DNA from 3 places in the Limnobacter sp. G6BE5S genome. Region 1 is predicted to be linked to each of the others. Evidence: predicted binding sites of a transcription regulator. Region 1 holds the regulator's gene; each other region holds the start of a gene.
What was found. Region 1 encodes sigma-54, which starts transcription at its own class of promoters, with help from an activator protein. Its sites were predicted from a motif close to TGGCANGNAANCTGCTTT; they were not measured.

Region 1 (3,198 bases):
AGCGCCGACGAAGGCAATATCTGCCTCGAAGGCCGTGACATCACGCTTCAACCCATTCATGAACGTGCGCGTGCGGGCCTGTCCTATCTTCCCCAAGAGGCTTCCGTATTTCGCAAGTTGACGGTGGAAGAAAACATTCGCGCTGTACTGGAAATTAATCCGCCCAAAGACAAAACGGTGGACCAAGCGGTTGAAGACTTGCTCAACGACCTGCAAATTTCACACATTCGCACCTCGCTGGCCGCCTCACTTTCAGGTGGCGAACGCCGCCGCCTGGAAATTGCGCGCGCATTGGGCAGCCAACCCCGCTTTATTTTGCTGGATGAGCCTTTCGCAGGCGTAGACCCAATCGCCGTACTGGAAATTCAACGCATTGTGGCCTTTCTGAAATCGAAAGGAATTGGCGTGTTGATCACCGACCACAACGTGCGCGAAACGCTGGGCATTTGCGATCGTGCTTACATTATCAGTGCAGGTCGAGTATTGGCCTCGGGTAGTCCGGAACAAATTGTGAAGAACGACGATGTACGCCGCGTGTATCTCGGCGAACACTTCCGGATGTAAAGCTGAGCCCCCATGAAACAATCCCTTCAGCTTAAAGTTTCCCAAAATCTCACGCTCACGCCGCAGCTTCAGCAATCCATTCGATTGCTGCAACTGTCCACACTCGAACTGCAGCAGGAAATTCAACAGGCACTGGCCGAAAACCCGCTACTCGAGCTGGCCGATGAAGAGGCTGTTGAAGGCGAACGTACACTCAGCCTGGACAGCAGCAATGGCGAATTGCACGAGCCACAGGGCGACAGCTTCGAAGCCGAACCGGACCCACGCAAAGCCAGTGAGCCCGTCAGCGATCAACAAGCTGAACAAGACAACCAAAGCGAAGAAATTGTTCAACGCGAGACCATCGACTCCATTCAGGACAACTGGGAAGGTGACTGGCGCGACAACAGCGGCGCAGGTGCCGATGGCGACGAAGAAAAACCCGGCCTTCAACTGGCTGCGCCCGACAGCAGCCTGCACCAACACCTCATCGACCAGCTGCGCATGACGCAGGCCAGCGAACGCGACAAAAACCTGGTGCTGTGGCTGATCGACTACCTTAGCGACGATGGCTACCTGACCGTTGAACTTGAAGACCTGTGGGAAACCTTGCAGGACGAACCCGACCTGGAGTTTGAAGAACTGAGCGCGGCACTGCGCCTGCTGCAAAGCTTCGACCCACCCGGCGTGGGCGCACGCAATGCGGCAGAGTGCCTGTTGCTGCAACTGGCCCAGCGCCGGGACATTACTTGCCAAACAAACCTGTACGGCAACTGCCAACACATTATCCGCGACCATTTGAGTTTGCTCGCCCAGCGTGACTTCACCAAACTGAAGAAAGCCCTGAATGTCGACGAAGACACTTTAAAGATCTGCCATCAAATAATCCGCTCGCTAGAACCTTTTCCCGGCGCGCGCTTTCGGCGCATTGACGACGATCATGTGGTGCCCGATGTCATTGTTAAAAAACTCAGTGGACAATGGCATGTGCAGCTCAACCCCGATGTAATGCCCAAAATTCGAATCAATGAAATGTACGCCTCGATCCTGAGGTCTCACCGTGGTCAAAGCGCACAACTCAGCGCGCAACTTCAAGAGGCCCGGTGGCTCTTAAAAAACGTTCAACAGCGATTTGACACTATTTTACGGGTGAGCCAAGCGATCGTAGAACGACAAATCGGCTACTTCAATCATGGCGAAATCGCAATGCAACCCTTGGTTCTGCGGGAAATTGCTGATTTACTGGGACTGCATGAATCGACCGTGTCAAGGGTTACCACGCAAAAATATATGTTGACGCCCTATGGGTTGGTTGAGCTAAAGTATTTCTTCGGAAGTCATGTTTCCACCGATTCAGGTGGGCAAGCTTCCAGCACGGCCATCCGTGCACTCATCAAGCAACTGATTTCTGCGGAGGACGCCAAGCAGCCGATATCTGACAGCCAAATCGCCGACCTACTCGGTCAACAGGGCATCGTGGTCGCAAGACGCACGGTCGCTAAATACCGGGAATCACTGAAAATACCCCCGGTGAACATGCGTAAGTCGCTTTAAAGTTAAAGCTTCCCCCCGCAGCAACGAAAGGAGATACCTTATGAACTTGAACATCAATGGTCATCATCTGGAAGTTACCCCAGCTATTCGAAATTATGTAATTGAAAAACTGGACCGGGTGAAAAGGCATTTTGATCACGTCATTGATGCATCGGTGACCATCTCGGTGGTCAAGCTGGTTCAAAGGGCAGATGTTACGCTGCACGTTCGCGGCAAAGACATACACGCTGAATCAAGTCATGAAAACCTCTACGCAGCCATTGATGCGCTGGCCGACAAACTCGATCGCCAGGTATTGCGGCACAAAGACAAACTTACCAATCACAATCACACGCCCATAAAACACCAAGTGGTAGAAGAAGCTGAATAAACCACTGTAATTTCAGGGAAATTCAAAAGGCGGACTTCAATCCGCCTTTTGTGTTTTTATGGCGTATAATCGGCCCCACGATTAGAAGCGGGTCTCAGGAATCAACAGCGATGAACTTGATCGCAAATCTACTTCCACCATCCAACATATTGTTGGACACACAGGTCACCAGCAAAAAGCGCGTGTTTGAACAGGCCGGACTGGTCTTTGAAAACAACCAGGGCATTGCACGGTCCAAGGTGTTCGACAGTCTTTTTGCGCGTGAGCGTTTGGGCTCCACTGGCCTTGGCCAGCAGGTGGCGGTGCCGCATGGCCGCATCAAAGGCCTGCGCGAACCCATCGCCAGCCTTGTGCGTGTGCAAGATCCCATTCCGTTTGATGCCCCTGACGGCCAACCCGTCAAGCTACTCATGTTTTTGCTGGTGCCTGAAAGCGCAAACCAGCATCATCTGGATATACTGTCAGAACTGGCTCAAATGCTGTCTGACAAGGATTTCCGTGAGAAACTCATGACAGAATCCGATCCTGGTGCCACTCACCAATTGATCGCCAACTGGGAGCCTTACCAACCAGCGAGTTAAGCCTGTGAAGCAACTGAAAGAACTGATCGAAGCCAACCGCAACAAACTCAAACTCGACTGGCTTGCCGGTTTAAACGGTGGTGATCGTCACCTTGATCTTCAGTGCTTCGCATCCTCCGATCTCGTAGGTCACCTCAACACCATTCACCC
Region 2 (3,198 bases), on a different contig from region 1:
GATCAACGCAAAGGTTACGCAATGAAATTGAAGTGTTTGATTGCCATGGCACTGATCACGATGACAGCCGCAGGGCAGGCCCGTGCCGAACTGCCCAATGTGGCCAAGCCCACACCCGACAAAGCCACGCTTGATTACGGTTTGAAGGCCACCAAACTGGCCGGTGGCTGGTATGTAATTGCGGGGGCCAATGATGATTTTTCACAGGCCAATGGTTGCAACATCATCAACACCGGGTTTTATGTAGACCAAGCCGGGGTGTATGTGATCAACACAGGCACATCGCGCCTGTACGGCGAGCAGCAACGCGCCCTGATTGATTCAGTCAGCAAGGGCAAGCCAATCAGGCAAGTGGTGGCGTTGAACCTGCATCCGGATTATTTTTTGGGCAATCAGGCTTACCCGAAAGAAGCACTCGCGGCCACGAAGTTGACCATTCAAGGCATCAAGGCTGAAGCGGCGCTGTATGAAACCAACCTTTACCGTTTGTGCGGCGACTGGATGAAGGCCACTGAAAGTGTATTTCCCACGCAGACCATTGCGCCAGCCAGCCTGAAAAGTTTTGGCAGCAAGGCAGTGGAGGCCATTGAACTGAAAGGCCACACCGATTCGGATCTGGTGCTGTTTGACCCTGAAAGCAAGGTGATGTGGACGGGCGGCCTGGTGTTTTACCAGCGCATTGTGACCACGCCGCACGCCCGGCTGAAGCCCTGGATTGAAAGCCTGAAAAAGCTGCAAGCCATGAAACCCAAGGTGGTGGTGCCTAGCCACGGCCCGGTGAGTTGGGGCAGTGAAGCGATCGACCAAACCCTGGATTACCTGAGCTGGCTGGACAAGCGCCTGGCACAGGCCGCCGAGATGGGCGAGGAAATCAATGATGTGATGAAAAAGGGTGCGCCCGAACGATTCAGAAACTTTGCGGCTTACCCGGCCGAGTTTTATCGCAACGTGACGAACCTGTACCCGGTGTATGAAAAGGAAACCTTGGGTGGCTTTTGAGGATTAAGCGTCAGGGTTAACGCTGTACCAAGTGTGTCAAAAAGGGACAGTTTGTGTGTTGCTGAACAGGTGCGCTGTTCCAATGTCACAAAACTGTCTCTTTTTTTTCTTGTCGCATTGAATCAAATCACCTGAAAGAGGGTTTATTTGTAAAGTACTGATTTTATTGAATAAAAAAATTATATAGAAGAATTATTCTACTTGGCATGAAGCTTGCGCTAGGTTTGCATTGGGTAGCCCCGACTCTGCAAATGAGGGGCGAGAACCTCAAAGTAACGGATGATGAGAGGAGAAACAAAAAATGCGCAAAACTCTGCTTAGCGCGATGGTAGCAACCGCACTGGCGATTCCCGCAGTGGCTTCTGCCGCTGTGACAGACGCAATGATTCAAAACGATGCCAAATCCACAGGCGACATTCTTTCCTGGGGCATGGGTACAGAGGGTCAGCGTTACAGTCCATTGAAAGACATCAACGTATCGAACGTGGGCAAGCTGGTTCCAGCCTGGTCCTTCTCGTTTGGTGGTGAAAAGCAGCGCGGCCAGGAAAGCCAGCCTGTGATTCACAACGGCAAGATGTTTGTAACAGGTTCCTATTCACGTATTTACGCTTTGGATGCCGCCACAGGTGCGAAACTGTGGAAGTACGAGCACCGCCTGCCTGAAGGCATCATGCCTTGCTGCGACGTGGTGAACCGTGGTGCAGCCCTGTATGACAACCTGGTGATCTTCGCAACACTGGACGCACAATTGATTGCCTTGGATCAAGACAGCGGCAAGGTTGTGTGGAAAGACAAAATTGACGACTACGCTGCTGGTTACTCCAACACAGCCGCTCCAATCATCGCCAACGGTTTGGTGCTGACAGGTGTATCGGGTGGTGAATTCGGTGTAGTGGGTCGTGTTGAAGCACGCAATGCCAAGACCGGTGAAATGGTTTGGCTGCGCCCAACCGTTGAAGGCCACATGGGTTATACATGGGACAAAGACGGCAACAAGAAGGAAGCTGGAATTTCCGGTACCACCAATGCCACCTGGAAAGGCGACATGTGGAAAACCGGTGGCGCAGCCACATGGCTGGGCGGTACATACGACAGCAAGACAGGCCTGGCCTACTTCGGTACTGGTAACCCTGCACCCTGGAACAGCCACCTGCGCCCCGGCGACAACCTGTATTCCACATCCACAGTGGCAGTTGACGTAAAAACTGGCCAGATCAAGTGGCACTACCAGTCCACACCGAACGACGGTTGGGACTACGACGGTGTGAACGAGTTCGTGACCTTTGACATGAATGGCAAGCGTGTTGGTGCGAAAGCTGACCGCAACGGCTTCATGTATGTGAACGACGCCACCACCGGCAAGCTGGAAAATGCCTTCCCATTTGTGAAGAAAATCACATGGGCCAAGGGCATCGACATGAAGACAGGTCGCCCGATTTTTGACCCTGCCAACCGCCCTGGTGACCCCACCAAGATGGACGGCAAGAAAGGCGAAACAGTGTTCTCAGCACCATCATTTTTGGGTGGCAAGAACCAGCAGCCAATGGCTTACAGCCCTGACACAGGCCTGTTCTATGTTCCAGCAAACGAATGGGGCATGGAGATCTGGAACGAGCCAATCACCTACAAGAAAGGTGCGGCTTACCTGGGTGCCGGTTTCACCATCAAGACATTGCCTGGCTTTGACTACATCGGCGCATTGCGTGCGATGAACCCCAAGACCGGCAAGATCGAATGGGAAATCACCAACAACGCGCCTTTGTGGGGTGGTGTTCTGACGACTGGCGGCAATCTGGTGTTCTGGGGTACTCCAGAAGGTTACCTGAAGGCGGCTGATGCCAAAACCGGCAAGGAAGTGTGGAAGTTCCAGACAGGTTCTGGCGTGGTTGCGCCACCCGTAACCTGGAAAGGCAAGGACGGTCAGCAGTATGTGGCGGTTGTGTCTGGTTGGGGCGGTGCCGTACCCCTTTGGGGCGGAGACGTGGCCAGCAAAGTGAACTACCTTGAACAAGGTGGTTCCGTGTGGGTATTCAAACTGTTCGACAGCAAGTAATCAGTTTGTGAAGAACATCAAACTGCCCCGTGTGGGGTAGTTTGGTGAGTAGTGAAGTAGTAGAGCGTTTTAGAAGTGTTGTCATTTTCACCCCCAAGTTTTCTGCCTGCTCCGCAGGGAACTTATTGACGCAAACGGTTGAATCG
Region 3 (3,198 bases), on a different contig from region 1:
ACGCTGCGCGCCCCAATGTGTGCTCAAGTTCTCGCACATTACCCGGCCAGTTGTAACGCTTTAAGGCCGCCTCGCAACCACGACCCAAACGAAGATTTCGCAACCCCAACCGACTGCGGTTTTGTTCCAGAAAATAACCGGCCAGCAACACCACGTCGTCGCCCCGCTCACGCAAAGGCGGAATGTGCAAAGGGTAAGCACACAAACGGTGATACAGATCAGCCCTGAAGCGCCCTGCTTTCACTTCGGCAGACAAATCGCGATTGCTTGCCGCAACAATGCGAACATCAACCCGATGCTCCCTGTCGCTGCCCACACGCTGCACTTGCCCGCTTTGGAGCACCCGAAGCAGCTTGGCTTGCGCAGAGGCACTTAACTCGCCCACCTCATCCAGAAACAAGGTGCCCTCGTTGGCCAATTCAAACTTGCCCTGCCGATCGCGCTCAGCCCCGGAAAACGCACCCTTAACATGACCAAACAACTCGCTTTCAATCAACTGGTCAGGCAAAGCCGCGCAATTAATCACCACCAAGGGTAAATTGGCGCGACTCGACATGGCATGCAGAGCCTGCGCAACCAATTCTTTGCCTACACCGGTTTCGCCATGAATCAGTACTGCCAGCTGACTACTGGCAACGGTCAAAATTTCATGCTTTAGATCGCGAATGGGTTTGCTGTCGCCAATCATTTCCCGGCGAGACAATTGAACGCCCTCCAATGCCTGCAAAGCATTGCCATTGCCCTGACTCAGCTTCAAGTTGGTCAAGGTTCGCTCGTTCAATTCAGCCAAATGCACCACAGCCTCGCCCAAGCGGGCGAACATGGCCATGGCCCGCTCAACCTTGACGTCGAACACCCCTGCCTTCAAAGAATCAAGGGTAATCGCACCCCACAACTTGCCATTGACATGCAGGGCACAACCCATGCAGTCGTGCACAGTCAAATCCCCCGCATGCACCCCTTCCAGCAGACCATCGTAGGGATCAGGCAGCGTGGACTTGTTTGGAAAATGAGTGACCCCCCGGTAAGTGACAATCGCATTTAAGCGGGGATGCTCATTCAATTCAAAGCGGCGCCCCAGGCTATCCGGCGTCAAACCCCGAACGACCAATGGCTTTAAGGCCGAGCCTTCCTTTTTTAGCAAGGCACACGCGTTGCCCGGCAATGCCGCTGCCAATGAATTCACATAACGTGCATACCGGGTCTGCGGATCCAGGTCAGCGCCCAAGTCCTCGATCACCGCCATCACAAAACTGGACATTTCCATATATTGTCACTTTAACAATTATTGTGTTATTAACAATAATATCACATTGTTTTTAGCACAATCTTTTGAAATATTTAACAAATCCATAATTATCAATTAATTATATTAATCAATAGCTTAAAAAAATTTTAACGTCTGGCATGGATCTTGATAGTACTTGTCACCGAGAAGCATGTGTCAATTTACAATCACGCGAAAAAGGAACATCAACATGTCAGTGAGCACCGAACAAAAACAATGGATCAAGGCAACCATTCCCGCACTTGAACAGGGCGGCGAGGCCTTGACCACGCACTTTTACAAACTGATGTTCAGCAAATACCCGGTTACAGCCACTTTTTTCAATCCGGCTCACCAGCAAAAAGGCACCCAACCGCGTGCACTGGCCAATGCGGTACTGGCTTATGCAAAGCACATTGATAACCCAGCCGTGCTGATGGGTGCGGTTACCCTGATCGTGAACAAACACGTGGCACTGGGCGTTAAGGCCGAGCACTATCCTATCGTGGGCGAATGCCTGCTGCAGGCCATGAAAGAAGTACTGGGTGCAGCAGCCACCCCCGAAATTATCGACGCCTGGGCAGCTGCATACGGCCAACTGGCCGATATTTTAATTAATGCAGAAGCCAACCTGTATGCCAAACAAGCCATGTCCGCTGGAGGGTGGGAGGGGCAACGCGCTTTCAGAATTGCCGCGAAAGAGCAAGAAAGCGAACTGGTCACATCTTTTTACCTGAAACCTGTGGACGGCAAAGAGATCATGACCTTCAAGCCAGGGCAATACATTACCCTGCACTTGAATATCAATGACACAAGCATCATGCGCAACTATTCCCTGTCTGACTCACCCAATGGGGAGCACTACCGAATCTCGGTAAAACGCGAAGAAGGTGGCATGGTGTCCAACCACCTTCACAATGAATTTGCTGTGGGCGACACCGTGCAACTCAGCCCGCCCTGTGGCGAGTTTGTACTCGACGACAGCAAAGACCCACTGGTGTTGATTACCGCAGGCGTGGGGCTGACACCCGCCATTGCCATGCTCAAAGCTGTTGCCGGCCAGCGCGAGATTCGATTCATTCATGCCTGCAAGAACGTAGCGCAGCACTCATTCAAGAATTTGACTGAGCAACTGAAGGCTCAACACAGCAATATCACTACCGAGTATGTTTATGAAAATCAGCATGGCTTGATCAAAGCCCAAACCATTGAAAACAACCTGCCCAACAATGCACAGGTTTACTTTTTGGGACCAGTTGGTTTCATGGGTGCAGTGAAAAGCATGCTCGGGAAACTGGGCGTGCCTGCCGACCGTCAGCATTTTGAGTTTTTCGGCCCTGCGCAAGCCATTTGATTGATTTCAGGAACTAAGCCGACAAGCCTTTGGCTTTGCCAGAGGCTTGAGCCTGCACAAACTCCAGCAACTCATCAATTTGAAACGATTTGTCGAAAAAAGCCTTGGCACCAAGGCTTAAGCACCGGTGCCGTATGACCAAATTGGAGTAGTTGGAAAACACCACAATATTAACCGGGTGCGGATTCATCTCCAGACTTTGCTGGAGGTTCTTCAACACACCCAGCCCGGTACCTGATTCCAATTCCAAATCAACGATTGCCAAATCAGCGCATTCATTCCGTATTGTCGCAAGTGCCGCTTCCTCGGACTCCACACTTGCAATAACCTGCACACTGGGAATTTCACACAGCATCGCCTGCAACATGGTCTGCAACTCGATCGAGTCTTCAACCACCAGCACACGCAAGGGGAGCTGATCCATACAGTTTTGTTTCATGGCAGACACCTGAAACGCCCCGCCAGCGAGAAGGCCGGCGAGGCATCATGACAGCCCGTTAAGACTTGGGCTTCAACTCAATCAAATTGGAGACAGCTTTCACGCCCTCCACCTGCTTGGCCAACGCTTCGGCACGAT

Region 2: the regulator sigma-54 is predicted to act here: its motif matches at 1,202-1,219, upstream of ACVL1J_RS06265 (PQQ-dependent methanol/ethanol family dehydrogenase).
Region 3: the regulator sigma-54 is predicted to act here: its motif matches at 1,404-1,421, upstream of hmpA (NO-inducible flavohemoprotein).

The regions. Positions count from the first base shown of each region.
Region 1 is NZ_JBZFLM010000001.1:128,636-131,833, forward strand. It holds gene lptB (LPS export ABC transporter ATP-binding protein) at 1-564, shown strand, start outside; gene ACVL1J_RS00615 (RNA polymerase factor sigma-54) at 577-2,097, shown strand; gene hpf (ribosome hibernation-promoting factor, HPF/YfiA family) at 2,138-2,467, shown strand; gene ACVL1J_RS00625 (PTS sugar transporter subunit IIA) at 2,578-3,048, shown strand; gene hprK (HPr(Ser) kinase/phosphatase) at 3,053-3,198, shown strand, end outside.
Region 2 is NZ_JBZFLM010000003.1:113,723-116,920, reverse strand. It holds gene ACVL1J_RS06275 (quinoprotein dehydrogenase-associated SoxYZ-like carrier) at 1-25, shown strand, start outside; gene ACVL1J_RS06270 (quinoprotein relay system zinc metallohydrolase 1) at 22-999, shown strand; gene ACVL1J_RS06265 (PQQ-dependent methanol/ethanol family dehydrogenase) at 1,301-3,052, shown strand.
Region 3 is NZ_JBZFLM010000004.1:265,422-268,619, reverse strand. It holds gene norR (nitric oxide reductase transcriptional regulator NorR) at 1-1,267, opposite strand, end outside; gene hmpA (NO-inducible flavohemoprotein) at 1,479-2,621, shown strand; gene ACVL1J_RS09240 (response regulator) at 2,635-3,060, opposite strand; gene ACVL1J_RS09235 (BON domain-containing protein) at 3,119-3,198, opposite strand, start outside.